3 regions of the Streptomyces sp. NPDC048659 genome follow, and region 2 is predicted to be linked to each of the others. Evidence: riboswitches for the same ligand, from Rfam matches in the RefSeq annotation. Region 2 holds a riboswitch; each other region holds the start of a gene.
What was found. A riboswitch is a leader RNA that binds a small molecule or an ion and turns the genes downstream of it on or off. The one in region 2 is predicted to bind thiamine pyrophosphate.

Region 1: linked by a shared signal. The riboswitch ahead of thiO (glycine oxidase ThiO) and the one ahead of AB0C99_RS17050 (thiamine ABC transporter substrate-binding protein) in region 2 are both predicted to bind thiamine pyrophosphate.
Region 3: linked by a shared signal. The riboswitch ahead of thiC (phosphomethylpyrimidine synthase ThiC) and the one ahead of AB0C99_RS17050 (thiamine ABC transporter substrate-binding protein) in region 2 are both predicted to bind thiamine pyrophosphate.

Annotation. Positions count from the first base shown of each region.
Region 1 is NZ_JBEZHM010000028.1:91,389-101,172, reverse strand. Features, by position in the region: gene AB0C99_RS22050 (Rv2175c family DNA-binding protein) at 9-374, opposite strand; gene AB0C99_RS22045 (FAD-dependent oxidoreductase) at 418-1,665, opposite strand; TPP riboswitch at 1,749-1,861, shown strand; gene thiO (glycine oxidase ThiO) at 1,859-3,031, shown strand; gene thiS (sulfur carrier protein ThiS) at 3,028-3,228, shown strand; gene AB0C99_RS22030 (thiazole synthase) at 3,232-4,032, shown strand; gene pknB (Stk1 family PASTA domain-containing Ser/Thr kinase) at 4,157-6,049, shown strand; gene AB0C99_RS22020 (deoxyribonuclease IV) at 6,056-6,904, shown strand; gene fabG (3-oxoacyl-ACP reductase FabG) at 6,968-7,765, opposite strand; gene AB0C99_RS22010 (sulfite oxidase-like oxidoreductase) at 7,864-8,505, opposite strand; gene bfr (bacterioferritin) at 8,694-9,170, shown strand; gene AB0C99_RS22000 ((2Fe-2S)-binding protein) at 9,187-9,414, opposite strand; gene AB0C99_RS21995 (class II 3-deoxy-7-phosphoheptulonate synthase) at 9,547-9,784, opposite strand, start outside.
Region 2 is NZ_JBEZHM010000019.1:32,701-42,484, forward strand. Features, by position in the region: gene AB0C99_RS17020 (ATP-binding cassette domain-containing protein) at 1-30, shown strand, start outside; gene AB0C99_RS17025 (hypothetical protein) at 12-1,100, shown strand; gene AB0C99_RS17030 (LOG family protein) at 1,149-2,303, shown strand; gene AB0C99_RS17035 (hypothetical protein) at 2,383-3,354, shown strand; gene AB0C99_RS17040 (ABC transporter ATP-binding protein) at 3,387-4,406, opposite strand; gene AB0C99_RS17045 (iron ABC transporter permease) at 4,406-6,019, opposite strand; gene AB0C99_RS17050 (thiamine ABC transporter substrate-binding protein) at 6,079-7,170, opposite strand; TPP riboswitch at 7,254-7,363, opposite strand; gene rlmN (23S rRNA (adenine(2503)-C(2))-methyltransferase RlmN) at 7,393-8,499, opposite strand; gene AB0C99_RS17060 (protein phosphatase 2C domain-containing protein) at 8,649-9,458, opposite strand; gene AB0C99_RS17065 (sigma-70 family RNA polymerase sigma factor) at 9,460-9,784, opposite strand, start outside.
Region 3 is NZ_JBEZHM010000001.1:235,226-245,009, forward strand. Features, by position in the region: gene AB0C99_RS01140 (cyclophilin-like fold protein) at 1-305, shown strand, start outside; gene hisC (histidinol-phosphate transaminase) at 335-1,432, opposite strand; gene AB0C99_RS01150 (LacI family DNA-binding transcriptional regulator) at 1,791-2,897, shown strand; gene AB0C99_RS01155 (metallophosphoesterase) at 3,166-4,293, shown strand; gene AB0C99_RS01160 (hypothetical protein) at 4,454-5,248, shown strand; gene AB0C99_RS01165 (hypothetical protein) at 5,369-6,487, shown strand; gene thiC (phosphomethylpyrimidine synthase ThiC) at 6,507-8,303, opposite strand; TPP riboswitch at 8,298-8,445, opposite strand; gene AB0C99_RS01175 (YibE/F family protein) at 8,518-9,784, shown strand, end outside.

The DNA.
Region 1 (9,784 bases), on a different contig from region 2:
GAGTCGGGTCAGACGGCGAGCGCCTGGGCGCGGCGCTTCACCTCCGTGCCGCGATTCTCACTCAGGGCCTGCGCGGGGGTGCCGGGCAGGGTCGGGTCCGGAGTGAAGAGCCACTCCAGCATCTCCTCGTCGCTGAAGCCGTCGTCCCGCAGGAGCGTCAGGGTGCCGGCGAGGCCCTTGACGACCTTGTCGCCGTCGATGAAGGCTTCGGGCACCTGGAGCACCTTGCGCTCGCCGCGGCGCACGGCGATGAGCTGGCCCTCCTTGACCAGCTGCCGCACGCGCGTCACCTCGACGTCGAGCATCTCGGCGATGTCGGGGAGGAAGAGCCAGGCGGGGACGAGAGCATCGGTTCTTGCGTCAATCTCGGTCACAGGACAAGCGTGCCATCCCGGACCGACAGCCGGTAGTCGGGCCCTACCGGACCGCCGCCTTCAGGGGGACGGAGGGGTCGGCGGCGCGCGCCGGGTCCACCGGAGTGCGCCGCTCGATCAGCCGGCGCCCCTGGGCGAGGTCGCGGGGGCGGCTGACGGTGAGCACCGCGACCGGCACCTCCTCGCGGAGCCACAGCACGGTCCACGCCTCCTCGGCCGGGTCGCCGCGCCACAGCAGGGTGTCGGCGGCGGCGTGGTGGCCGGCGTACTGGACGAAGCGGCCGAACTGCTCGGACCAGAAGTAGGGCACCGGGTCGTAGGGCTCCGCCGCCCCGCCGAGGATGTCGGCGGCGACGGTACGGGGGCCCTGGAGGGCGTTGTCCCAGTGGTGGACGAGCAGCCGCTCGCCGTAGCGGCCCGAGGGGAAGGAGGCGCAGTCGCCGACCGCGTACACGTCGGGCAGGGAGGCGCGCAGCCGGTCGTCGGCGGTGACGGCGCCGCCCGGGTCGAGGGCGATGCCGGAGCCGACGAGCCAGCCGGTGTCGGGGCGGGCGCCGATGCCGACGACGACGGCGTCGGCGGGCAGCTCGGCGCGCTCGCCGGAGTTCCCGGCGCCCTCGGCGAGCAGGACCCGGCCCTTCTCGACGCCGGCCACGCGCGCGCTCAGCCGCAGCTCGGCGCCGTGCTCGGCGTACCAGCCGACCATGGGCGCGGTGACCTCGGCGGGCAGGGCTCCGGCGAGGGGGCGGTCGGCGGCCTCGACGACGGTGACCGCGCAGCCGGCCGCGCGGGCGGCGGTGGCGAACTCGGCGCCGATCCAGCCGGCGCCGACGACCACGACGTCGTGGCGGCGGGCGAGCACCTCGCCGAGCCGGACGGCGTCGTCGAGGGTGCGCAGCAGGTGGACGCCGGGGACGTCCTCGGTGCCGGGCAGGGTGAGCGGGCGCGCGCCGGTCGCGAGGACCAGCGTGTCGTACCCGACGGGTCCGGCCTCGGTGTCGATCTCGTGGTCGGCGGCGCGCAGTCCGGTGACGGCGACGCCGAGCCGCAGGGTGATGCCGAGGGAGTCGAAGTCGATGTCGAAGGCGGAGCCCTCGGCGGTGCCGAGGAGGACGGCCTTGGAGAGCGGGGGCCGGTCGTAGGGCTGGTGGGGTTCGGCGCCGATGAGGGTCACGGGGCCGGTGAAGCCCTGTTCGCGCAGGGCGACGGCGGTCTGGACGCCCGCCATGCCGGCGCCGACGATCACGACGTGCCGGGCGGTGGGCCGCGGGGTCTGCTTCTGCTCGCTCACCCGACCACCTTACGCATCTGACGGTCCGTCAGGAAGCCGGGGGGCCTGCGACGGGCCGCGCGCTGCGGCTAGTGTGGCGGGCGTAAAGCACTCGCGGGAGCCCGGACGCACCGGGCTGAGAGGGAGGCTGTCCGGCCTCCGACCGTACGAACCTGATCCGGGTCATGCCGGCGAAGGGAGGGGCTGGACGCCCATGTCGCGTACACGCGGTACCACCGACGTCCTCGTCATCGGGGGCGGCATCATCGGCCTGGTCACGGCCTGGCGGGCGGCGCAGCGCGGGCTGCGCGTCGCCGTGGCCGACCCCGAACCCGGCGGCGGCGCGGCCCGGGTGGCGGCGGGGATGCTGGCCGCCGTCACCGAACTGCACTTCGGCGAGGAGACCCTGCTCGGGCTCAACCTCGACTCCGCCCGCCGCTATCCCGCCTTCGTCGCCGAGCTCGGCGAGGCCACCGGCCACGACGTCGGCTACCGCGCCTGCGGCACCCTCGCGGTCGCCCTGGACACGGACGACCGGGCCCACCTGCGCGAGCTGCACGCCCTGCAGACCCGCTGCGGGCTGGCCTCGGAGTGGCTGAACGGGCGCGAGTGCCGCCGCCTGGAGCCCATGCTGGCGCCGGGTGTGCGGGGCGGGCTGCGGGTGGACGGCGACCACCAGGTCGACCCGCGCCGGCTCGCCGACGCGCTGCTGCTCGCCTGCGAGCGGGCCGGCGTGGTCTTCCACCGGGCGCTCGCCGAGCGGCTCACGGTGAGCGGCGACCGGGCCGTCGGCGCCGAGCTGGCCGCCGGGGCCGAGGTGTCCGGGCTCGCCGCCGACCAGGTGGTGCTGGCGGCCGGCAGCCTGAGCGGGCGGCTGCCCGGGGTGCCGGAGCGGGTGCTGCCGCCGGTGCGGCCGGTGAAGGGCCAGGTGCTGCGGCTGCGGGTGCCCCCCGCGTACGCGCCCTTCCTCTCCCGCACGGTCCGCGCGGTCGTCCGGGGCAGCCACGTCTACCTGGTGCCGCGCGAGAACGGCGAGCTGGTCGTCGGCGCCACCAGCGAGGAGCTCGGCTGGGACACCACGGTGACCGCGGGCGGCGTCTACGAGCTGCTGCGCGACGCGCACGAGCTGGTGCCCGGCATCACCGAGCTGCCGCTCACCGAGACCCGCGCGGGGCTGCGGCCCGCCTCCCCCGACAACGCGCCGCTGCTCGGCCCGAGCGCCCTGCCCGGACTCCACCTGGCCACCGGCCACTACCGCAACGGGGTGCTGCTGACCCCCGTGACCGGCGACGTCATGGCCGAGGCCCTGACCACCGGGGCGCTGCCCGACGCGGCCCGCCCCTTCACCGCCCGCCGCTTCTCCCCCGCACACCTGGAGCACGCATGAACGTGTCCGTGAACGGAGAGCCCCGCGAGCTCGCGGACCCGCTCTCCCTCGACGCCCTCGTCGCCACCCTCACCACCGCCCCCGCCGGGGTGGCCGCCGCCGTGAACGAGACGGTCGTGCCGCGCGGCCGGTGGGCCGCGACGCTGCTCGGCGAGGGCGACCGGGTCGAGATCCTCACCGCCGTCCAGGGAGGCTGAACCATGTCCGACGACGTCTTCGCGCTCGGCGGCACCGAGTTCTCCTCCCGCCTGATCATGGGCACCGGCGGGGCGCCCAGCCTCGACGTGCTCGAACGCTCCCTGACCGTCAGCGGTACGGAGCTGACCACGGTCGCCATGCGCCGCCTGGACCCGAGCGTGCGCGGCTCGGTGCTCTCGGTCCTGGAGCGGCTCGGCATCCGGGTGCTGCCGAACACCGCGGGCTGCTACACGGCGGGCGAGGCGGTGCTGACCGCGCGGCTGGCCCGGGAGGCGCTCGGCACGAACTGGATCAAGGTGGAGGTCATCGCCGACGAGCGGACCCTGCTGCCCGACCCGGTCGAGCTGCTGGACGCCTGCGAGACCCTGGTCGACGACGGCTTCGTGGTGCTGCCGTACACCAACGACGACCCGGTCCTCGCGCGGAAGCTGGAGGACGTGGGCTGCGCGGCGGTGATGCCGCTGGGCTCGCCGATCGGCTCCGGGCTCGGCATCCGCAACCCGCACAACTTCGAGCTGATCGTGGAGCGGGCCGGGGTCCCGGTGATCCTGGACGCGGGCGCCGGGACCGCTTCGGACGCGGCGCTGGCGATGGAGCTGGGCTGCTCGGCGGTGATGCTGGCCTCGGCGGTGACCCGGGCCCAGGAGCCGGTCCTGATGGCCGAGGCGATGCGGCACGCGGTCGAGGCGGGCCGGCTCGCCCACCGCGCGGGCCGCATCCCGCGCCGCCGCTTCGCCGAGGCGTCCTCCCCGCACGAGGGCCGCGCGCGGCTGGACCCGGAGCGCCCGGCGTTCGGCGCCTGACCGCCGGGGACCCCGCCTGACCTCGCCCGACCCCGCCCGTGGCCCGGGTCGCCCGCGTCACAACCGCGCTGCAAGGCGCCGGACGCGGGCGGCGGGCCCCGGCGCGGCTCGTAGACTCGACGCCGTGGACACGACCCTTCAGGACCCTCTCGTCGGGCGGCTGCTCGACGGCCGCTACCGCGTCGACGCGCGCATCGCCGTCGGCGGGATGGCCACGGTCTACCGGGCCGTCGACACCCGCCTGGACCGGGTGCTCGCGCTCAAGGTGATGCACCCGGACCTCGCCACGGACGCCGCGTTCGTGGAGCGGTTCATGCGCGAGGCCAAGTCCGTCGCGCGCCTGGCGCACCCCAACGTCGTCGGGGTCTTCGACCAGGGCGCGGACGGCGCCTACGTGTACCTGGCGATGGAGTACGTGTCCGGCTGCACCCTGCGGGACGTGCTGCGCGAGCGGGGCGCGCTGTCGCCCCGGGCCGCCCTCGACATCCTGGAGCCGGTGCTGGCCGCGCTCGGCGCCGCGCACCGGGCCGGGTTCGTGCACCGGGACATGAAGCCGGAGAACGTCCTCATAGGGGACGACGGCCGGGTCAAGGTCGCCGACTTCGGCCTGGTCCGGGCCGTGGGCTCGGCCACCGACACCACCGGCGCGGTCCTCGGCACCGTCTCGTACCTCGCCCCGGAGCAGATCGAGCACGGCACCGCCGACACCCGCGCCGACGTGTACGCGTGCGGGGTCGTCCTGTACGAGACGCTGACCGGCGCCAAGCCGCACACCGGCGACACCCCCGCCCAAGTCCTCTACCGGCACCTGAACACCGACGTCCCGGCGCCCTCCGGCACCGTCCCGGGGCTCGCCCCCGAGCTGGACGAGCTGGTCGCGAGCGCCACCGCGCGCAACCCCGACCTGCGCCCCTACGACGCGGTCGCGCTGCTCGCCCTGGTCCGCGAGGCCCGCGCCGCACTCGACGACGCGCGGCTCGACGCCGTACCGCCGACCGCGCACCCGCCCGCGCGGGGCGGCGGCTCCGAGGACCGCACCAGCGTCATCCCGCGCCTGCTGCCGCAGCCCGTGGAGCACACGAGCGTGCTGCCCGCCCCGCCGCCCGCGCCCCCGGCCGGCCGCCGCCGGGCGCCCCGGGGGCCGTTCCTGATCGTCGCCGCCGTGCTGCTGGCGCTCGGGCTCGGGGCCGGGGTCTGGTACATCAACTCGGGCCAGTTCACCCGCGTCCCCGCCGTCCTCGGGCAGACCGAGGAGCAGGCCACCCGGCGCCTCGCCGACGCCGGACTCGACGTGGCCGCCACCCGGCGCGCCTTCAGCGACGTGTACGAGCGGGGCACGGTGATGGCCACCGACCCCGGCTCCGGCGAGCGCATCCGCGGCAACGGCACGGTGACCCTCACCGTCTCCCGCGGCCCCGAGATCGTGAAGGTCCCGAACCTGAAGGGCGTCCCGCTCGCCGACGCGAAGAAGCGCCTGGCGGACGAGGGCCTCGCGCCCGGCGTGATCACCTACGCCTTCAGCCAGGCGATCCTCCAGGGCGCCGTCATCAGCTCCGACCCCGAGCCCGGCACCGGGCGCGCCCCCGACTCGGCCATCGCGCTCGTGGTCAGCAAGGGCGCCCCGATCGACGTCCCGGACGTCACCGGCGAGACGGTCGCCGAGGCCACCGCCACCCTCCAGGACGCCGGGCTCAAGGTCACCGTCGCCCCCGAGCGGATCAACTCGCCCGAGGACGCCGGCGCGGTCGCCGCCCAGTCGCTCGCCGAGGGCAGCCGGGCCGCCAAGGGCGACGCGGTCACCCTGACCGTCTCCAAGGGCCCGCGGATGGTCGAGGTGCCGGACGTCGTCGGCATGAAGACCGACGAGGCCAAGGCCGAGCTGGAGACGGCCGGCTTCGAGGTGAAGGTCGAGAAGACCTTCCCCTTCCTCGGCGACACCGTCGGCGGCCAGTCCGTGCCGGGCGACTCCACCGCCGCCCAGGGCTCCGCCATCACGCTCACGATCAAGGGACTGTAGAGACTCATGCGCAACCCCGTCGGCGGACACGTCCCCGTGGCCGGCGGCCTCGCCACCACCGGCCTCGGCTACGCCCGCGAGCTCGGCGCGGAGACCGTCCAGGTCTTCGTCGCCAACCCGCGCGGCTGGGCCACCCCGGTCGGCAACCCGGCCCAGGACGAGCTGTTCCGGGCCGGCTGCGAGGCCGAGGGCCTGTCGGCCTGGGTGCACGCCCCGTACCTCATCAACTTCGGCTCGCACACCGAGGCGACGGCGGAGAAGTCGGTGGAGTCGATGCGCCACTCGCTGCGCCGGGGCCGGGAGATCGGCGCCAAGGGCGTGGTCGTGCACACCGGCTCCGCGACCGGCGGGCGCCCGCGCGCGGTGGCGCTGGCGCAGGTCCGGGAGCGGCTGCTGCCGCTGCTGGACGAGCTGACCCACGAGGACGACCCGTTCCTGCTGCTGGAGTCGACCGCCGGGCAGGGCTTCTCGCTCTGCTCGCGGGCGGAGGACTTCGGCCCCTACTTCGACGCGCTGGACCGCCACCCGAAGCTCGGGATCTGCCTGGACACCTGCCACATCTTCGCCGCCGGACACGACCTGACCGGCCCGCACGGGGCGGCCCAGACGCTGGACGCGCTGGTGGACGTGGTGGGCGAGGGGCGGCTGAAACTGATCCACGCCAACGACTCCAAGGACGTCGTGGGCGCGCACAAGGACCGGCACGCGAACATCGGCGCGGGCCACATCGGCCAGGAGGCGTTCGCGAACCTGCTGAGCCACCCCGCCACCGACGGCGTACCGCTGATCATCGAGACGCCGGGCGGGCCCGAGGGGCACCGCGCCGATGTGGAGCTGCTGAAGAAACTGCGCTGAGGATCACCCCGGGGTCGGCGAGCGGACGATCGGCCGCGGCAAGGGCCACGCCGTCGTCCACGACTAGGGCGTGTGCGCGGCGGGTGTGAAGGCGTCGAGGGACTCCGGGAGCGTCTGCCCGCCGTCGACGGTCAGCGTCTGGCCCGTGATGAACGCGGCCTCGTCCGAGGCGAGGAACAGCACCGCGTGCGCGACGTCCGCGCTCTCGCCGAGCCGGCCCAGCGGGATCGAGGCCGCCATCCGGCGCAGATAGGGCTCCCCCAGCTCCATCAGGCCCTCGGTGCGGACGTTGCCGGGCAGCACGGCGTTGACCGTGACGGCGTAGGGTGCCAGCTCCAGGGCGGCGCCGCGGAGGAAGCCGAGCTGCCCGGCCTTGCTCGCGCCGTAGTGGGACCAGCCCGCGTAGCCGGTGGTGGGCCCGGTGATCGACGAGGTGAGGACCACCCGGCCGCCGCCCGCCCGCCGCATGGCCGGCACACAGGCCCGGGTCGCCAGGATCGTCCCGCGCAGGTTCACGGCCAGCACGTCGTCGACGTCGGCCGCCGTCATCTCCTGGAGCGGCTTCTCCGGGAAGACGCCCGCGTTCGCGCAGAGCACGTCGAGCCGCCCGTGCCGCTCCTCGGCGCCCGCCGCCATCTCCTCGATCGCCGCGGGGTCCCGCAGGTCGACGCCCATGCCCGAGACCCGGCCCCCGGTCTCCTCGGCGAGCTCGCGCGCCACCCCGTCGGCGACCGACGCCGTACGGCCGGTGAGCACGACCGCCGCGCCGCGCCGGGCGAACAGCTCCGCGATGCCCCGCCCGATGCCCCGCGTGCCGCCCGTCACGAGCACGGACCGGTCCTGCCACTGAGTGATCGTCATCGGGCCACCGTAGTGAGGCACCCGGAAGGCCAGCGGCGCATTCCGCTGCGAACGGAAGAATCCGTCACCTATCTGGCCGGTTCACGCCCAGACAGGCCCTAGAGCTCGGGGCCGTCGCCCGGCTCCTCCTGGTACGAGTAGCGCTGCTCGGTCCACGGGTCGCCGATGTTGTGGTACCCGCGCTCCTCCCAGAAGCCGCGCCGGTCGGCGGCCAGGTACTCCACGCCCCGCACCCACTTCGGGCCCTTCCAGGCGTAGAGGTGGGGCACCACGAGCCGCAGCGGGAAGCCGTGCTCGGCGGTGAGCAGCTCGCCGTCCTTGTGGGTGGCGAAGATCGCGCTCTCGGCGGCGAAGTCGGACAGGCGCATGTTGGCGCTGTAGCCGTACTCCGCCCAGACCATCACATGGGTGACCCCGGGCGCGGGCGGGGCGAGGTCGAGGAGCGTGCGGGCGGAGACGCCGCCCCACTCGGCGCCGATCATGCTGAACTTGGTCACGCAGTGCAGATCGGCCACGACCGAGCGGTAGGGCAGCGCCGAGAACTCCTCGTGGTTCCAGCAGTGCTTGTCGCCGTCGGCGGTGGCCCCGAAGACCCGGAACTCCCAGCGCTCCGGCTTGAAGCGGGGTACGGGTCCGTAGTGGGTGACCGGCCAGCCGCGCTGGAGGCGCTGCCCCGGCGGAAGGTCCGTCACTCCTGCTTCCCGGCGTACTCCGCCCTCCGGCTGACCCATGCCATCCATGGTGACAGACGGCGAGGGGTGGTCATGACCAGTCACCGCCCGACATCTCCGGACATCCGGGCGATCTGGACGACCCAAGGACAACTCAGAGTAAGCCTGCACTTACTGGACGCCACCCGAGGGTGCTGCGAGGATGCGGCCATCCTGCCCGGTGGCGGCGGTGTCTATGGTGGAAGGATCCTGAAGCGATGCAGGGCGACCCCGAGGTCCTTGAATTCCTCAACGAGCAGCTCACCGGCGAGCTGACCGCGATCAACCAGTACTGGCTGCACTACCGGATCCAGGACAACAAGGGCTGGACCAAGCTCGCCAAGTACACCCGCGAAGAGTCCATCGACGAGATGAAGCACGCGGACAAGCTCACCGAGCGCATCCTCATGCTCGACGGGCTGCCGAACTACCAGCGCCTCTTCCACGTCCGGGTGGGCCAGACGGTCAAGGAGATGTTCGAGGCGGACCGGCAGGTCGAGGTCGAGGCCATCGACCGGCTGAAGCGCGGGATCGAGGTCATGCGGGCCAAGGGCGACGTCACCTCGGCCAACCTCTTCGAGGAGATCCTGGCCGACGAGGAGCACCACATCGACTACCTGGACACCCAGCTGGAGCTGATCGAGCAGCTCGGCGAGGCGCTCTACTGCTCGACGCTCATCGAGCAGCCGAGCTAGCCGGGCCGGCCGGGGTCTAGGCGGCTTCGGAGAGCTCCGTCGTCAGGGCCGGCATCCCCTGGTCGAGGAGCTCGCGGCGCGGGCAGTTGCCGCGCCCGAGGAGGGCCTGGATGCGCTTGACGCACGAACCGCAGTCCGTGCCGGCCTTGCAGGCCGAGGCGATCTGGCGGGGCGTGCAGGCGCCGGCCTCCGCGTGGTCCTTGACCTGCTTCTCCGTGACACCGAAGCATGAGCAGACGTACACGCGGTTTCACCTCCCGCCGGGATCGATAAGGCTAACCTAACCTTACCCGGCGGTCCCGGCTCTCAAAAGGCCCGGATACGACGATGGGGCGCGGATCACATGGATCCGCGCCCCATCGTCGTAGGAAGCTCCTTACTGATCGCGGTACATCTCCGCGACCAGGAAGGCCAGGTCGAGCGACTGGCTGCGGTTGAGCCGCGGGTCGCAGGCCGTCTCGTAGCGCTGGTGCAGGTCGTCGACGAAGATCTCGTCGCCGCCGCCCACGCACTCGGTGACGTCGTCGCCGGTCAGCTCCACGTGGATGCCGCCCGGGTGGGTGCCGAGCTCCTTGTGGACCTCGAAGAAGCCCTTGACCTCGTCGAGCACGTCG
Region 2 (9,784 bases):
GGCGTCGCCGCGTGCTCGCTCTCCGTCTAGTCCGCGGCACCCACCCCCTCGTCCAGCTCCGCCGCCTCGCGGTCGCGGCGGCGGCGGCCGGGGTGGGCTTCCTCCTGCTGTGCGCCCTCGGCTACGCGGTCGGGCACCCCGACCGCTCCGCCGCCTCCGGCGTCCGCCTGCTGTGGTGCGTGCTGCCGCTCGCCGCGACGGCGCAGTTCGCGGTCGCCGTCGCCCGCACCGACCCCAGCACCCGGCCCCGGCAGGGCCTCGACGCCGTCGGCCTCGGCCCCGCCCGGCTCACCGCGCTCGCCGCCGCCTCCACGGCGGTCGCCTGCACCCTCGGCTCGGCCGTCGCGCTGCTGTTCTACCTGCACCTGCGCGGCGACATCACCGGGCTCCCCTTCGACGGGGCGGCGGCCGAACTGCTCGCCGCCGACCAGCCCATGCCGGTCCCCGCCGCGCTCACCCTGCTGGCGATCCTGCCCGTCGTCGCGGCCACCGCCGCCGGCCTCTCGCTGCGCCCCCGCACCACCACGGCCACCCCGCCACGCCCCTCCACGCAGCCCTCCGGGCTCCCCTGGGGCGTGTCCCTCCTCGCCGTCGGCCTCGCCCTGGAGACCTACGCGGGCCGCGACGGCGGCGGCGGAGTGCTGGCCGGCTGGATCCTCACCGCGGCGGGCCTCGCGATGGCGGGCCCCGGCCTGACCCACGCGTGCGGGCGGCTGCTCCAGCTCGTCCGCCCCGGCGCGGTGCGGCTGCTCGCCGGCCGCGTCCTGATGACCGAGGCGCGCCGGATCGGGCGCCCGCTGGGCGTGGTCTGCGCGGTCGGCTCCGGCGCGGTGGCGGCGCTCGCCCTCGGCACCGGCTTCGGGCCGCTGGCCGGTCTGGGCGCCGCGCTGGTGGTGGGCTGCACGTCGGCGACGCTGCTGACCGCGGCCCTGGAGTCGCGCCAGTCCCGGGCCCGCACCACCGAGGCGCTGCTGCGGATCGGCGCCCCGCCGACCGCCCTGCGCTCGGCGGCGCTGCTGCGCGCGGGCGTGCTGCTGGCCGTCTTCGTGCCGCTGACCTGGACGGTCGGCGAGCTGGCGGCCGTACCGCTGCGGGGCTGAGCGGCCGGACGCGGGACCGCCACCGCGCCCGGCCCCTATCGTGGGCCCATGACCCGGAACGCCCGGCAGACCCGGAACACCCGCCGAACCCGGGGGATACGGGAGATCCGCTCCCTCGCCGCGTTCGACGCGGCGCTCGGCGAGCCCGGCTCGCTCGCCGCGTCCCGCGTCCAGTCCGTCGACCTGACCGACCGCACCTTCGCGCTGCTCTCCGCGTCCACCGCGGACGCCGTGTTCCTCGGCTGCGCCATGCAGCCCGAGGCCGCCGCGAAGGTGCGGGCGGACGGGGCGCTGGTCTTCCCGCCGGTGCCGGACCTGCCGTTCGACCCGTACCGGGCCCGGCTCTACTCCCCCGACGAGCTGTACGAGGGGATCGCGGACCACGCCTACACGGCGACGCCCGACCACCGCACGTACGCCTGGTTCCAGCGGACCGAGGGCGACGGCGACATCTTCTCCTCGATGCTGCGCTCCCTCCACGACGACGCCGTCTCGGACGCCCTGGACGACTACCTGGCGGACGCCCGCGTGGTCGGCGTGATGGGCGGGCACCGGACGGCCCGGGGCACGGAGGCGTACGCGGGGGCCGCGCGGCTCGGGCGGGCGCTGGCCCGCGCCGGGCTGACGGTGGCGACCGGCGGCGGGCCGGGCGCGATGGAGGCGGCGAACCTGGGCGCGTACGCCGCGCCGCTCGGCGACGGGGTCCTCGACGAGGCGCTGGCCCTGCTGGCCAAGGCGCCCTCGTTCACACCCTCGGTGACGGACTGGGCCCGCGCCGCCTTCGAGGTGCGCGAGCGCTGGCCGGGCGGCGGCGCGTCGGTGGGCATCCCCACCTGGTTCTACGGGCACGAGCCGCCGAACGCCTTCGCCGCCCTGATCGGCAAGTACTTCGCCAACGCGACCCGCGAGGACGGCCTGCTGGCCCGCTCGGGCGCGGGCGTGGTGTTCCTGCCGGGCGCCGCCGGGACCGTCCAGGAGGTCTTCGACGCGGCCACCCCGAACTACTACGGCTCGCACGGCGAACCGGCCCCGATGGTCCTGGTGGACCGGTCCCACTGGACCGAGCGACTGCCGGTCTGGCCGCTGCTGCGCACACTGGCGGAAGGCCGCCCGATGGCGGCCCGGATCGCCCTGGTCGACTCGGTCGACGAGGCCCCGGAGGCGCTGGCCCGGCTGGCGGGGGGCCGGGCAGCGGCGGGGTAGCCGCCGCTCCCCCGCGCGGCGGAGCCGGTCGCGACCCTGGTCGGACGTGCGGGGCGGGCCCGGCCGGGAGGCTCGTGGCATGACCACGTTGAAACCTGGATTCCTGGCCGACTGGCCGGCGTGGGCGACGCGGGCCGCCCTCGGCTGGTCGCTGCTGTACGCGGCGGGCGCGGCCCTAGCCGCCGCCACCGGCCCCGCCTACGGATACGCACTGCTCGGCAAGGGCACCGGGCCGGGCTTCGAGGCCGCCGCGGCCGGGCTGTACGGGGCCGCCGCCGTCCTCGCGTACGCGCTGCTCCGCGGGCCCGCGGGGCGCGGGCGCACGGCGGGCGCGTGGGCGGTGGCCGGGCTGTGCGTGACCTCGGGCTTCGCCTTCCTGCTCAGCCCCGTGTGGCTGCTCGCGACGTTCCTCTCGCGCGGCCAGGACCCGATGGACTGGGCGGCCTGGGCCAACCAGGGCGCGGCGGTCCTGGGCGCCGCGCTGTGGGGGTGCGCGGCGCTGGCCGGGCGGCGGGCGCGGCTGGGGAGCTGTGCGTACTGCGGCGGGCGGGCGGCGGCGGTGCCGGGCGAGGCGGGCCGGGCGGGGCTGGTGGCGGTCGCCGCCCTCGTCCCGTACACCGCCCTGAAGACGGCGTGGGCGCTGGGCCTCACGTTCGGGTACACGGGCGGGGGCCGGCCGGGCGCCGATCCGCGCTACACGAGCGACGCGGGCCTGTGGCTGTACGACCACGGGGTCGACGTCACGGCGGTCCTCGCCGTGCTGGGGATGCTGCTGGCGCTGGCGCTGACCCGGCCGTGGGGGCGGCGGCTGCCCCGCCCGCTGCTGCTGGGGCTCGGCTGGGCGGGGGCGGGGGCGCTGGCCCCGTTCGGCGTGCTGCTCGCGGTGCTGGGCGTGCTCGCCTGGACGGGGGTGACCGAGGCCGGGCTCGCCGGGCACGCGCCCTGGGTGGTGGTGGTCGCGTACGGCGGCTTCAGCCTGTTCGGCCTGGCCCTCGCGCGGGCGGCCCTGGTCCACCAGCGGGCGACCCGGAGGGCGTGCGGGCGCTGCTGACGGGCGCCGCTGACGGGCGGGCCCCCGGCGGCTCACTCCCCGAGGACCACCACGTCCTCCGCGCGGAACGCGACCCCCGTCTCGGCGCCCTCGTCCGGCGCGTCCCGCAGCGGGAACTCGGCCTCCAGGGGCGGGCCCTCGGCCGGGGCGAGGCGGACGGCGACGTGGTTGCCGCGGAAGGTGCGGGAGGCGACGCGGCAGCTCAGGCCCTCGCCGGGGGCGACGAGGCGGACGCCGCCGGGGCGGACGAGGAGGCGCCCGGCCCCCTGCGGGGAGCCGTCCGGGACGGGGATCCGGCCCCAGACCGTGTCGGCGGCGGTTCCGGTGACGGTGGCGGCGACCACGTTGTCGAAGCCGAGGAAACGGGCGACGAACTCGGAGGCGGGCCGCCGCCAGACGTCCAGGGGCGTGCCGGTCTGGGCGATCCGCCCGTCGCGCATGACGACGACCCGGTCGGCGAGCGCGAATGCCTCGCCCTGGTCGTGGGTGACGGCGAGGACGGTGGTGCCGAGGCGGGCGAAGAGGCCCCGGAGCTCGACCACGAGCCGTTCGCGCAGCCCCCGGTCGAGCTGGCCGAGCGGCTCGTCGAGCATGAGGAGCCGGGGCCGGGGGGCGAGGGCGCGCGCGAGGGCGACCCGCTGCTGTTCGCCGCCGGAGAGCGCGGAGACCGCGCGGCGGCCGGCGCCGGGCAGCCCGACGAGGTCGAGGAGCTCCTCGACGCGCGGCCCCTGCTCCGCGCGGGGCACGCCGTGCATCCGCAGCCCGAAGGCGACGTTCCCGGCGACGTCCCGCTGCGGGAAGAGCTGGTGGTCCTGGAACATGAGGCCGACCCCGCGCCGGTGCGCGGGCACCCCGGTCTGGTCGGCGCCGCCGAGGAGCACCCGGCCGGCGGTGAGCGGCTGGAGTCCGGCGACGGCCCGCAGCAGGGTGGACTTGCCGCTGCCGCTGGGGCCGAGCACGCACACGATCTCGTGCTCGGCGACCTCCAGGTCCACCGCGTCGAGGACCGCGCGGTCGCCGAAGCGGACGGTCGTGTCCGTGAGCGTCAGCATCAGAACTCCCCCGAGGTCCGGTCGGTGCGAAGCCGTTCGAGGAGCAGCAGAGACACCGCGCACACCACCATGAGGATCGTCGAGAGGGCCATGGCCTGGCCGTAGTTGAGCTCGCCGGGCCGGCCGAGCAGGCGGGCGACGGCCACCGGCAGGGTCGGGTTGTCGGGGCGGGCGATGAAGACCGTGGCGCCGAACTCGCCGAGCGAGACGGCGAAGGCGAACCCGGCGGCGATGAGCAGGGCCCGCCGCACCAGCGGCAGGTCGACCTCGCGCCAGGCGCGCCACGGGGAGGCGCCGAGGACGGCGGCGGCCTCGCGGAGCCGTTCGTCGACCGCGCGGAGCACGGGGAGCATGGTCCGTACGACGAAGGGGACGCCGACCAGCGCCTGGGCGAGCGGGACGAGGATCCAGCTCGCGCGCAGGTCGAGCGGCGGTTCGTCGAGGGTGATGAGGAAGCCGAAGCCGACGGTGACGGCGGACACCCCGAGCGGCAGCATGAGCAGCGCGTCGAAGCCGCGGACCAGCCGCCCGGCCCGCCGGGTGAGCGCGGCGGCGGCGAGCCCGCCGATGACGAGGGCGATGGCGGTGGCGGCGAGCGCGTACTGGAGGGAGTTGACGATGGTGTCGGTCATCGGCACGAGGAAGGTGCCGTTCTCGTCGACGGTCTGGAGCGCCCGGTAGTAGTCGAGGCCATAGCCGGCGGGGGTGGCGAGGGAGCGTTCGACGAGGACGCCGAGCGGCGCCAGGATGAGCAGCCCGATCGACAGCAGGACGGCGGCGAGCAGCAGCCACTGGCCCGCGCCGCGCGGGCGGGCGGCGGTCCGCTCGGCGGGGACCAGCCGCAGGGCGGTCTCGCGGCGGCGGACCATCCGGGCGTGCAGGAGGAGGATCGCGGCGACGGCGAGGAACTGCACGATGGTGAGGACGGCGGCGGTGGAGAGCTGGAGCCGGTCGGCGGTCTGCCGGTAGATCTCGGTCTCCAGGGTGGAGTACGCGGGGCCGCCGAGGATCTGCACGATGCCGAAGGAGCTCGCGGTGAACAGGAAGACCATGAGCGCGGCGGCGGCGACGGACGGCCCGAGGGCGGGCAGGGTGACCGTCCGGAAGGCGCGCCACCGGGAGGCGCCGAGGACCCGGGCGGCCTCCTCCTGGCGCGGGTCGAGCTGGGCCCAGAGGCCGCCGACGGTGCGGACGACGACGGCGTAGTTGAAGAAGACGTGGGCGATGAGGATGGCCCAGACGCCGGTGTCGAGGCGGACGCCCCACAGCTCGTCGAGGAGTCCGCGGCGCCCGACGAGGGCGAGGAACGCGGTGCCGACCATGACGGTGGGCAGCACGAAGGGCACGGTGACGACGGCCCGCAGGATCCCCTTGCCGGGGAAGTCGAGGCGGGCGAAGACGTACGCGCCGGGGAGCGCGATCAGCAGGGTGAGCGCGGTGGAGGCGAGCGCCTGCCACAGCGTGAACCACAGCACGTCGAGGATCTCGGGGCTGCCGAGCGTCTCGGTGAAGCGGCCGAGCTCCCAGTGCCCGTCCGGCCGCAGTCCGCGCTCGACGATGGAGACGACGGGCCAGGCGAAGAAGACCGCGAAGAACGCGGCGGGCAGCGCCATGAGGGCGAGCCGCGCCGCGTTCCCCGTACGGCCGGGGCGGCCCTGGCGGGCCGGCGCGGCTACTTCAGGACGAGCGAGGTCCACTGCTGGATCCACTGGTCACGGTTGGCGGCGATCTTGTCGGGGGCCATGGTCTGCGGCTTGTCGACGACCACGCCGTGCTTGGTGAAGAGCTCGGGGAGGGTCGCGTCGTTCGTCACCGGGTTGACGAACATCTGGAGCGGCATGTCGTCCTGGAACTTCTTGGAGATCAGGAAGTCGATCAGCGCCTTGCCACCCTCGGGGTTCTTCGCCCCGTTCAGCAGGCCGGCGAACTCGGTCTGGCGGAAGCAGGTGCCGGTGGAGACGCCGGTGGGGGCGACCTTCGGCTGGGGCTCGGCGTAGAGCACCTCGACCGGGGGGCTGGAGGCGTAGGAGACGACGAGCGGGCGGTCGCCCTTGGCCTTCTTGCCGCCGGCGGAGCCGGAGAACTCCTGGTTGTAGGCGAGCTCCCAGCTGTCGACGGTCTTCACGCCGTTGTCCTTGAGCTTCTTCCAGTAGTCCTGCCAGCCCGCGTCGCCGTACTGCGCGGCGGTGCCCAGCAGGAAGCCGAGGCCCGGGGAGGACCGCTCGGGGTTCTCGACGACGAGGAGGTCCTTGTACGCGGGCTTCGCCAGGTCGTCGAAGGTGACCGGCGGGGCCAGCTTCTTGTCGGCGAAGTACTGCTTGTCGTAGTTGACGCAGATGTCGCCGGAGTCGATCGGGGTGACCCGGTGCTCCTTGTCGAGCTGGAGCGCGGCGGGGACCCGGTCCAGTCCCTTGGCCTGGTACGGCGTGAAGATGCCGTTGTCGAGGGCGCGGGAGAGCAGCGTGTTGTCGACGCCGAAGAAGACGTCGCCCTGGGGGGAGCCCTTGGTCAGGATCTCCTTGTTGATGGCCGCGCCGGCGTCGCCGCTCTTGAGGACCTTGACGGTGAAACCCGTCTGCTTGGTGAAGTCCGCCAGCACCTCCTTGGAGGCGTTGAAGGAGTCGTGGCTGACGAGCGTGACGGTCTTCGGCGCGGGCGTGCCGGTGGCCTTGTCCTTGCCGGTGTCCCCGCCGCCGCAGGCGGCCAGGGTGGTGACGCCGAGCGCCGCGACGAGTGCGGCGGCGGCCGCCTTCTTGGTGTTCACGTGGATGTCCTCCTGGGGGTGTCCAGGAAGAGACGCGGCCCTGCCCGCGCCCGGGGGGACCGGACGCGGGCAGGGCGCAACAGCTCGAGTTACGACCGAACTTCCTACCCAGAATGACCTGGGCGAGGTTCAGAGGGTCTGCGGCCTGACGGTGCCGCACTCTCAGCGCTGTGGCGCTCCCCTGTCGGAATATGAAGATGTGTTCGAGCTCAGACTACAAGGTCAGCGCTCGGCGGCGGCCAGCTGTCCACAGGCGCCGTCGATCTCCTGGCCCCGGGTGTCACGCACGGTGACGGGCACCCCGTGGCGCGCGATGGCCTCGACGAACGCCTTCTCGTCCTCGGGCCGCGACGCGGTCCACTTGGAGCCGGGCGTCGGGTTCAGCGGGATCAGGTTGACGTGCACCCGCTTGCCCTTGAGCAGCTTGCCGAGCAGGTCGCCGCGCCATGCCTGGTCGTTGATGTCCCGGATCAGGGCGTACTCGATGGAGACCCGGCGGCCGGACTTCTCCGCGTACTCCCAGGCGGCGTCGAGGACCTCGCGGACCTTCCACCGGGTGTTCACGGGGACGAGGGTGTCGCGCAGCTCGTCGTCGGGGGCGTGCAGCGAGACCGCGAGGCGGCACTTGAAGCCCTCGTCGGCGAACCGCAGCATCGCCGGGACGAGCCCGACGGTGGAGACGGTGATGCCGCGCTGGGACAGGCCGAGGCCGTCGGGCTCGGGGTCGGTGAGCCGGCGGATGGCGCCGACGACCCGCTTGTAGTTGGCGAGCGGCTCGCCCATGCCCATGAAGACGATGTTGGAGAGCCGCGCGGGCCCGCCGGGCACCTCTCCGTCGCGCAGGGCGCGCATCCCGTCGACGATCTGGTGGACGATCTCGGCGGTGGACAGGTTGCGGTCGAGCCCCGCCTGGCCGGTGGCGCAGAACGGGCAGTTCATCCCGCAGCCCGCCTGCGAGGAGATGCACATGGTCACCCGGTCCGGGTAGCGCATGAGCACCGACTCGACGAGCGTGCCGTCGTGCAGCCGCCACAGCGTCTTGCGGGTGGTGTCGTCGTCACAGGAGATGTGCCGCACGACCGACATCAGATCGGGCAGCAGCTCCCCCGCCAGCTTCTCGCGCGAGCCGGCGGGGATGTCGGTCCACTCCGCCGGGTCGTGCGCGTAGCGCGCGAAGTAGTGCGTGGACAGCTGCTTGGCGCGAAACGGCTTCTCGCCGATCGCGGCGACCGCCTCCTTGCGCTCGGCGGGCGTGAGGTCGGCGAGGTGCCGCGGCGGCTTCTTGGCTCCGCGCGGGGCGACGAAAGTGAGTTCTCCGGGCTTGGGCATGGTCCTACCAGTGTCGCAGACGGAAACCCATGACCTCCGTTTGTCCGGCCGCCGAGCGGTGGCTGATGGTGGCCATTGGTGATCGTTGGCGGCCCTCAGACGGCCCAGAGACGGCCCCACGGCCGGGCCCTTTCGGGGTCGGCCTCACGCTATGGGCGGACGTAGATCACGGTGGCATCGTCATGCGGTTTGCTGCGGGGCCACCTGGTCAGGGCGATGTCGGACAGCTCCGCGTCGCGAACCCGGCGGACCAGCGCCTCGGGCCCTTCCTGCTCCAGAAGGTCCAGGCAGCCCGCCCAGTCGGCCAAGGCGAACGCCGTCACGGCACGGGCAGCCCCATCAGTCATGAGCGCTGCCCGCGCCACGTCACGCACGGGAAAGGAGCCGCACACCGCCGCCTCGGCGGCCTGGGGCTCCGAGGCGGCCACCCAGTAGCCTCCCGGTCGATTCCGCGAGGCTCGTTCCACCTGCACGAGGCGGGCGTGGAGGTGCCGACGCTCGGGCGACCCGGGGACCGCGCGCTTCATGGCGGCCCGCTCGCTCCGGCCCACCTCCGCGAGGCGGGCGTCCGAGACCGCGTCCACCACCCCTCCGTGCTCCACCACGAGGGTGCAGTCTCCCAGGACCAGCCACTCAACTACGTCCTCGCGCAGCCGAAGGGCGGCGAGCGTCGCCGACGGGGACAGCGGATCGCCAAGGGCGCACGTGTCGCGATGCGCGCGGGCCGTGTGCTCGATCGCGCCGGCGAGGGCGTCCCGAAGGGTCCCGTCCCCGCCGGCCGCACTGCACAGCGCCGTACCCAGCGTCCTGGCGAACCAGGAGACACCGTGAATACACGGCGCCTGAAGCGTGTCGGGCATACCGGCACCGTCCACGACGACGGCCACGCAGTCGCCCCAGGCCGCGAAATCCTCATTGGCCCGCCCCGGGCACGCGCTGCTGGACGCCGACACATCCATGTCAGGCAGCCTCGTGCCGGAGCACGCCGCTTGCCGATCGGCTCGCCGTCACCGACTTGTCGCTGGGGTCGTAGTCGCACGCCACGACCATGGAGAAGGGCTCGGTGCCCGCTTCCTCATAGAGGGACGAGAGGTTTTCGCTCAGGTAGTGAGCCACGCCGAGCGACCCAACGGCATGGACTCCGGCGATCAGAACGAACGTCCCTTGCCCGTCAGGTCGCGGGAGCCTGCCGAGGTAGGCCACGTCTGCCGGCGCCGGGTCCTGCGGGTCATCGCTCGGCGACGTGTATACCTTGCCGCTCTCCCGCTCCGTGAGAGCCCACCGC
Region 3 (9,784 bases), on a different contig from region 2:
AGGCGCTCGCGGGGGCTCTCCCGATCGTCTCCACCGCCCGGACCTGGGGCGAGGAGGTCTACTTCGACACTCCGGTCTCCGTGCCCGTCGAGTCCGACGCCCGACAGGTGGTCCCGGCCGGCACGGTGGCCTTCTGGACCGAGGGCGACGCGCTCGCCCTCCCCTACGGCCCGACCCCCATCTCGCTGGACGACCAGCCGCGGCTGGCCAGCCCGTGCAACGTCCTGGGCGCGCTGGACGGGGACCCCCGGATCCTGGCCACCGTCCGGGACGGCGACCCGATCCGGGTCGAACTCATCGGCTAGGACCCGGCGCCCCGGGCCGCCGGACGGCGCTACAGCCGCCCGCGGAACCCCTCCGCCGTCTTCAGGAACAGGTCGTTCGCCTCGGTCTCGCCGATCGTGACGCGGACGCCCTCCCCCGCGAACGGACGCACCACCACGCCGTGCCGCTCGCACTCCGCCGCGAAGTCCACGGTCCGCTCGCCGAGCCGCAGCCAGACGAAGTTCGCCTGGGTGTCCGGCACGGTCCAGCCCTGGGCCACGAGCCCCGCGTGGACCCGCTCGCGCTCGGCCACCAGCGAGCCGACCCGCCCGAGCAGCTCGTCCTCCGCCCGCAGCGAGGCCACCGCCGCGTCCTGCGCGAGCTGGCTCACGCCGAACGGCACCGCCGTCTTGCGCAGCGCCGCGGCCACCGGCTCGTGGGCGATGGCGAAGCCGACCCGCAGCCCGGCGAGCCCGTACGCCTTCGAGAAGGTGCGGAGCACCGCCACGTTCGGCCGATCGCGGTAGAGCTCCACGCCGTCCGGGACCTCCACGTCCCGGACGAACTCCTTGTACGCCTCGTCGAGCACCACGAGGACGTCGGAGGGCACCCGGTCCAGGAAGCGCTCCAGCTCGGCGCGGCGGACCGCGGTGCCCGTGGGGTTGTTGGGGTTGCAGACGAAGATCAGCCGGGTCCGCTCGGTGATCGCCTCCGCCATCGCGTCGAGGTCGTGCACGTCCCCGTCGGTCAGCGGCACCCGGACCGAGGTCGCCCCGCTGATCTGCGTGATGATCGGGTACGCCTCAAAGGAGCGCCAGGCGTACATGACCTCGTCGCCGGGGCCCGCCGTCGACTGGATCAGCGACTGGGCGACGCCGACCGAGCCCGTGCCCGTGGCGATGTGCGAGACGGGGACGCCGAAACGGTCCGCCAGCTCGTTCACCAGCCCCGTGCAGGCCATGTCCGGGTAGCGGTTGAAGCTCGCGGCGGCGGCCACCGCGCTCTCCATGACCCCGGGCAGCGGCGGATAGGGGTTCTCGTTCGAGGAGAGCTTGAAGGCGACCGGGCCGTCCGCCGCGGCCGGCTTGCCCGGCTTGTAGGTGGGGATGCCGTCCAGCTCGGCGCGCAGCTTCGGGCTGCCGGTGCTCGTCCCGCTGGTCTCGCTCACAGTGTGGCCTCCTCGACCGTCCGTACCGCCAATACTCCTCACCTTATGAGGATTCGGCTCCGCTGCGAATGGCCTGTGGACAACGGAGCGACAACAGGGGGAGCGCGCCCAGGGGTGGCGCGCGCCGGTGGCGAGCGCCGTGGCGCGCGTCCCCCGTAGAGGTGAGTTGAGACCTCTTCGAGACCTCGCACCCTCGCCAGGCTCACGGGGGCAGAGGCCGATAGGTCACATGGTTTTTGCCCTAACACCCTTTATTTTCCAGGCCGTTAGGACCAAATGATCATGCAGAAACGTGCCTGTCAATGGGTGCATATGCGACCGGCCCAACCCACCCCCCTCGCCCTACTATCGGCTCGCCATGACAGCAGCAGGGAAGCACCAGGTGAGCCGGGCACAGACCCGGGGAAGCCGGCAGGGCCGAGCGGGCATCCGGGACGTGGCCGCCGCCGCCGGGGTCTCCATCACGACTGTCTCCGACGCGCTCAACGGCAAGGGCCGGCTCCCGGACGCCACCCGCCGCCACGTCCGCGAGGTCGCAGACCGGCTGGGCTATCGCCCGTCCGCAGCGGCCCGCACGCTCCGTACCGGCAAGTCGGGACTCATCGGCCTGACCGTGACCACGTACGGGGATGAACCTTTCACCTTCACCGAATTCGCGTACTTCGCGGAGATGGCCAGAGCCGCCACCTCGGCCGCACTCGCCCGGGGCTACGCCCTGGTCATCCTCCCCGCCACCTCCCGTCACGACGTCTGGTCGAACGTCGCCCTCGACGGAACCGTCGTCATCGACCCCTCCGACCACGACCCCGTCGTCACCGAACTCGTCCGCCAAGGGCTCCCCGTCGTCTCCGACGGACGCCCGGCCGGCACCCTGCCGGTCACCGCCTGGGTCGACAACGACCACGAGGCGGCCGTCCTCGACCTGCTCGACCACCTCGCCGCCGCCGGCGCCCGCAGGATCGGCCTGCTCACCGGCACCACCACCGACACGTACACCCGCCTGTCCACCACCGCCTACCTCAACTGGTGCGAGCGGGTCGGCCAGGACCCCGTCTACGAGGCATATCCGGCGCACGATCCGTGCGCGGGCGCCGTCGCGGCCGACCGGCTGCTCGCCCGCCCGGACCGCCCCGACGCCGTGTACGGCCTGTTCGACCCCAACGGCACCGACCTGCTGGCAGCCGCCCGCCGGTACGGCCTGCGGGTGCCGGAGGACCTGCTGCTCGTCTGCTGCAGCGAGTCCACCGTCTACGCCACCACCGAGCCGCCCATCACGACGCTCTCGCTCAAGCCGCGCCGGATCGGCACCGCCGTCGTGCAGCTCCTCATCGACGCCATCGAGGGGATCGACACCGACGGACCGGTCGAGCAGGTGATACCGACGGAGCTGATCGTCCGCACCTCCTCGCAACGGCGCTCGCCGCGGACGACGGTCAGCCCGCCGAGGTCTCCCTCGAAGGACTGACAGCCCCAGGGGCCGCCCGGCGGCCTCATCGGGGTCTCTTCAGAGCCGCTTCGGGACGAAACCCCGGAGCGGCCCGGCCCCATCCCTGGCCTAGACCTTCCCAATTCGGGCGAAACAACCGGTGAACCCGGAGTGGACCCGGATTCACCACCCCTGGTGCGTCACACAGGAGGACGCTCATTCCTATGATGGGCGGACGACACCGCGGACCACCCCGACCAGGCCGGTCCGCGATGTGCAGGGCATCGCGACGGTGGTGGAGGGGTCGATGACACAGGGGGCCGGGCAGGAACCCGTGGTGCGCACGGCGACGTTGCGTGACTTCCGTGTACCTCCGTACGCCCGGGTGCCGGTCCAGGGACACGCACCCGAGCCCCCGTACGAGGCGTACGGCGAGCCGGGCTCGTCCATCGTCGAGGTCGCCACCGGTCACCCCGGCAACGCGTACCCCGACGACGAGCCGCCCGAGGGCTACACGCCCACCGAGCGCGACCTGCCGGTCATCAACCGCGGCGACACGGTCCAGGTGCGCGTCGACCCGGTCCCGCAGCCCGCGGCCGGCGGCGCCGAGGGCCCCGGACCGCTCTTCGTCGTCGGCGACGTCCACGGCTATCTCGACGAGCTCCTCGCGGCGCTGCGCGCCCAGGGCCTCATCGACGAGAACGGCGTCTGGGCCGCGGGCAACGCGCGCCTGTGGTTCCTCGGCGACTTCACCGACCGGGGCCCCGACGGCATCGGGGTCATCGACCTCGTGATGCGCCTCTCCGCCGAGGCCGCCGCCGCCGGCGGCTACTGCAAGGCCCTCATGGGCAACCACGAGCTGCTGCTCATCGGCGCCAAGCGCTTCGGCGACACCCCCGTGAGCTCGGGCGCCGGCACCGCCACCTTCCAGGCCGCCTGGCTGCTCAACGGCGGCCAGAAGCACGACATGGACCGGCTCCAGGACGTCCACCTCCAGTGGATGTCCCGGCTCGACGCCGTGGTGGCGGAGGACGGCCACCTCCTGCTGCACTCGGACACCACCGCGTATCTGGAGTACGGCAGCACGATCGAGGACGTCAACGACACGGTCCACGAGATCCTCAACCGGAACGACGCGGACGAGGTCTGGGACCTCTTCCGGAAGTTCACCAAGCGCTTCGCCTTCCGTGACGAGGCGGCCGGCCCGATGGCCGTCCAGGAGCTGCTCGGCACCTACGGCGGCGGCCGGATCGTGCACGGCCACAGCCCGATCCCGTACCTCCTCGGCCAGGTCGGCACGGAGGACGGCGAGGAGGGCGAACGCCCGCCCGTGGAAGGGCCGCACGTCTACGCGGACGGTCTCGCGATCGCGATGGACGGCGGAGTGACCATGGCCGGAAAACTGCTGGTCGTGCAACTCCCGCTGCCCGCCTGACGCATAACCCTCCGCATCCGGGGAAGTCGATTTCCCGAAACACCCTGTCACCGCGTGCCGTAACCGCAATACCATCGGCTCATCCGTAGCAGGCTCTCCTCCGTTTCCGCCCAACCGGTCGCTTCACCAGGGCCGTTACGGCCCTACGGAGCATCGGGGGATGCACATGAACGTGGCTCCGCACCTGCTGACCGAGGACCGCGCCGAGTTCGAGCGCCTCCTCGACGAGGCACTGCGCACCGCGCACGACCAGCCGGAAACCGCGCCGCGGGAGGACCGGTTCACGAACGCGCAGCTGCGCGAGATGGCGCTGAACGCGACAGCGCTGATCACCGCCGCCGCGGCGGTCGAGTACGACCGTTTCCTCAAGGTCCGCGAGCAGCTCAGAGCGGCCAGAGCAGCCGGCGTCAGCGGTACGGGCGAGGCGCTCAGCGAGGAGGGCGGCGCGGGCTTCGTCGCGATCGTCACCGTCCTCCTGCCGATCCTCGCCGGCACCGCGGGCGTGCTCCTGCTGCTGGTCGGCGCCGTCCTGAAGATGCTCGACCCGCCGCCCGCCTTCGCCGACACCCTGCTGACCGCGGGCCTGATATTCGGCGCCGTCGCCGCGGCCGGACTGCTCTGCGCGGCGGCCGGACTGCTGGTGACCGCCCTGCGCAACGGCGCCACGGAGGTCCCGGCCGAGAGCGAGGACCCCGAACTCGCCCGCGCGCGAGAGGCATGGGGCCGCGCCCTGACGGACCGCGGCATCCTGCCCTTCCTCGACGAGGCCCGCGCGGCGTACACCCCCCGCGAGCCCTCCGGACCCCGCCCGCCGACGGGCCGCATCCCCAAGGTCGGCTACACCGGCCCGGACTTCACCAGCCCCTCCGAAGACACCCCGTCCCCCCGCCCGAGCTTCTCCAGCCCGGACTTCACCAGCCCGGACTTCGGCGGCCCGGAGCACCTCCCGGAGTAGGCCGGAGGCTGAGGGAGGCGGCGACGGAAGCGGAAGCAAATGCGTCGATTTCCGCACTGACCACCTACGATGCACCCGTTCCTCCGGAAGTTACGGATCGTCGTGCGTCGAAAGAAGCCCATGCGCCTGTCCAGCGCCCTCAGGAAGGCCGCCGTGGGCGCGGCCGCGATATCCCTCCTCACCGCGTGCGTGGGAGGCGGGGCGCCGGGCGCCGGGGCGGCGGGCGAGAAGCCGGGCGGGGCGGCGGAGAGCGGCGCCGGGCCCTCCGAACGGCCCGCCGCCTGGACGGACCTGCCGGTGCGGGCCGGCACCCGGGACGCCGTCCACAAGGACACCGACCAGCGCGTGTACCAGGTGCGGATCACCGTCGAGAGCCTGGTCCGCGGCTCGGCGGAGGACATGCGGGGCGCACAGGTGGACGAGGAGCTGAAGGGCACGGTGCCCCACTACGTGGGCTACCAGGTGACCAACACCAGCCGCAAGCAGATCCCCGCCTCGTACATGGTGGGCAGCGGCTTCGCGCTGAACGCCACCGACTGGACGCGCGGGGAGGAGATCCGCATCAGCGGCGGCCGGCCCGGCGGGGGCGACCTGCCCTGCTCGGACACCGCGCCGAAGACGCTCCCGCCCGGCGCCTCGTTCCGCTCCTGCGCGGCCTTCACGCTGCCCGCCGGTGTCGGCGTGCTGTCGGTGACGCACCACACCGACGGCACCTTCGCGACGGGCGGCCCGATCGCGAGCTGGCCCGTCGAGGGCGGGGTGCGGGCCGCGTCCGCCGGGCTCGCGGGGCCGGGCGAGACCCTCCTCGTCCGGTGGCGCGACATCGACCGCGGCGTCCTCGAACTGCCGGCCACCCCGGTCTCCGTACGCCGGGGCGACCCCGCCGACCTCGCGGGCCTGGACCTCGGCCTCGACCCGCACGAGCGGCGCGGCGTCCCGTACTACGTGCTGATCAGGTACACCAACCCCGGCCCGGGGAAGCTCTATCCCTCCCAGGCCGGCGATGTCCGGCTGCTCACCGAGGGCGGCCGGCAGATCGCGGGGAAGACCCCGTTCCTCTTCCGCGGGAAGATCCCCGGCTGTCCCTCCGACTGGGTCGCCCGGCTGGTCCCGGCGGGCGGCGATGTGACGCAGTGCAGCATCCACATGCTGCCGGACGACGGCGACAAGCCGCTCGCCGTCGGCTTCGCGGAGGCGGACCGGACAGGTCTGGTGACCTGGCGGGCCCCCCTCCGCTGAGCCCTGCGGGGCAGCCCGCCTACCGGCCGCCGGTCTCCGCCAGCGGCAGGTAGACGCGGTTGCCGGCCGCCGCGAACTCGGCCGACTTCTCGGCCATGCCCGCCTGGATCTCGTCCGCCTTCAGGTCGCCGCCGTGCTCGCGGCGGATGTCCTGGGAGATCTTCATCGAGCAGAACTTCGGCCCGCACATCGAGCAGAAGTGGGCCGTCTTCGCGGGCTCCGCCGGCAGCGTCTCGTCGTGGAACTCACGGGCCGTGACCGGGTCCATCGCCAGGTTGAACTGGTCCTCCCAGCGGAACTCGAAGCGCGCGTCCGACAGCGCGTCGTCCCACTCCTGCGCGCCCGGGTGGCCCTTGGCCAGGTCCGCCGCGTGGGCCGCGATCTTGTAGGTGATGACGCCGGTCTTCACGTCGTCCTTGTTGGGCAGGCCCAGGTGCTCCTTGGGCGTCACGTAGCAGAGCATCGCGGTGCCCCACCAGGCGATCATCGCGGCGCCGATGCCCGAGGTGATGTGGTCGTACGCCGGGGCGACGTCCGTGGTCAGCGGGCCGAGCGTGTAGAACGGCGCCTCCTCGCAGATCTCCTGCTGGAGGTCGATGTTCTCCTTGATCTTGTGCATCGGGACGTGCCCCGGGCCCTCGATCATGGTCTGGACGTTGTGCCGCTTGGCGATGGTGTTGAGCTCGCCCAGCGTCTTCAGCTCCGCGAACTGCGCCGCGTCGTTGGCGTCCGCGATGGAGCCCGGACGCAGGCCGTCGCCCAGCGAGTAGGTGACGTCGTACGCCGCGAGGATCTCGCAGAGCTCCTCGAAGTTCGTGTAGAGGAAGTTCTCCCGGTGGTGCGCGAGACACCAGGCGGCCATGATCGAGCCGCCGCGCGAGACGATGCCGGTCTTGCGGCGGGCGGTCAGCGGCACGTACGGCAGCAGCACGCCGGCGTGCACCGTCATGTAGTCGACGCCCTGTTCGGCCTGCTCGATGACCGTGTCCTTGTAGATCTCCCAGGTCAGCTCCTCGGCCTTGCCGTCCACCTTCTCCAGGGCCTGGTAGAGCGGCACGGTGCCGATCGGCACGGGGGAGTTGCGCAGCACCCACTCGCGGGTGGTGTGGATGTTGCGGCCGGTGGAGAGGTCCATGACCGTGTCGGCGCCCCACTTGGTCGCCCAGGTCATCTTCTCCACCTCCTCCTCGATGGAGGAGGTGACGGCGGAGTTGCCGATGTTGGCGTTGACCTTCACCAGGAACCGCTTGCCGATGATCATCGGCTCGATCTCCGGGTGGTTGACGTTCGCCGGCAGCACCGCGCGGCCCGCCGCGATCTCCTCGCGGACGACCTCGGGGGAGACGTTCTCGCGGATCGCCACGTACTCCATCTCCGGGGTGACCTCGCCCCGGCGGGCGTACGCGAGCTGCGTCACCGCCTGGCCTGACCGGCCCCGGCGGGGCAGCCGCGGCCGGCCCGGGAAGACGGCGTCGAGGTTCTTGAGCCCGCCGCCGCGCGGCGAGGTGTGCTTGATGCCGTCGTCCTCGGGGCGGACCGGGCGGCCCGCGTACTCCTCGGTGTCGCCGCGCGCGATGATCCAGTTCTCGCGCAGCGGGGCCAGTCCGCGGCGGACGTCGGTCTCGACGGCCGGGTCGGTGTACGGGCCGGACGTGTCGTACAGCGTCACGTCCTTGCCGTTGGTGAGGTGCACCTGGCGGACCGGCACCCGGAGGTCGGGGCGGGAGCCCTCGACGTATCCCTTGTGCCAGCCCGGCGTGCGCTCCTGCGGGCCGTTCTGGTCGGAGGCAGGCGTGCGTGCATCCTGAATGGTCATCAGACCGAATCTCCCTACGCCGGCATTACCCGGTAACAGGTTCGGCGGTCGGCGCAGCCTCTTCCCGTACGTACGTCCAGTACGCGCGTACGGTGATCAGCGCCCTCTCAGCCCGGTGCTCCGAGCTCCCGCGTGTGCAAAGGTGTCACCACGCTAGCGCCCTCCCTGGCGTGCTGAACAGTGGGTCTCCGCGCGTTCTTGCGATGATCGGGCGGTGACTTCCACGCAGCAGAGCCCCGATGCGCACGGCCCGGGCGGGCACGACGGCCACGAAGGGCACGGTGGTGGCCATGGCGGCCACGGCGGCGGCCACGGCTCCGACGGTGGCGGGAACGGCTCCGACGGCCACGGCTCCGGCGGCGGCCACGGGCACGCGCACACCCACAGCCACGGCCCCGCCGCGCCCGTCTCGCGTCATCTGCGCAAGGTCATCGCCGCCGTCCTGATCCCCTTCGGCGCCGCCGTCCTGATCGGCCTCGCCGTGCTCTGGCCCGGCGGCGCCCCGGCGCACGAGCGCACCGGCGTCGGCTTCGACCGGCAGACCGAGCAGGGCAAGGTCGTCTCCGTCGAGCGGGTCGACTGCAAGGACGTGAACGTCGCCCAGGTCCCGCCGACCGGCGACACCTCGACACCGGAGGGGCGCGAGGCGGTCGCCTCCCAGCAGGGCCGGTGCGAGAAGGCGACGGTCGAGGTCACCTCGGGCCCGGAGAAGGGCAGGACCTTCACCGAGGTCGTGCAGCCGGACGCGCCCCGGCAGCTCGACGCGGGGCAGGGCGTGGTCGTCGCGTACGCCCCCGACGCGCCGCGCGACCTGCAGTACTCGGTCACGGACATCAACCGCAAGGTGCCGCTCGCCGTGCTGGCCGCCATCTTCGCGCTGGTGGTCGTGGCCGTCGGCCGGATGCGCGGCGTGATGGCGCTGATCGCGCTCATCGTGAGCTTCCTGGTGCTGACCCTGTTCATCCTCCCGGCGATCCTCCAGGGGTCGAACCCGCTGGTGGTCGCCATCGTGGGAGCGAGCGCGATCATGCTCATCGCGCTCTACATGTGCCACGGGCTCTCGGCCAGGACCTCGGTGGCGGTGCTCGGCACCCTGGTCTCGCTGCTGCTGATCGGGCTGTTCGGCTCGTTCTTCATCGGCTGGGCCTCGCTCAGCGGCAACACCGACGACAACACCGGCCTGATCCACGGGCTTTATCCGGACATCGACATGTCGGGCCTGCTGCTCGCGAGCGTCATCATCGGTTCGCTCGGCGTGCTCGACGACGTGACGGTGACCCAGACCTCCGCGGTCTGGGAGCTGCACGCGGCGGACCCGAGGATGGGCCCGCGGGCGCTGTACCGGGCGGGCATCCGGATCGGCCGCGACCACATCGCGTCGGTCGTGAACACCCTGGTCCTCGCCTACGCCGGCGCCGCGCTGCCGCTGCTGCTGCTGTTCTCGATCGCCCAGAGCAGCGTGGGCACGGTGGCCAACAGCG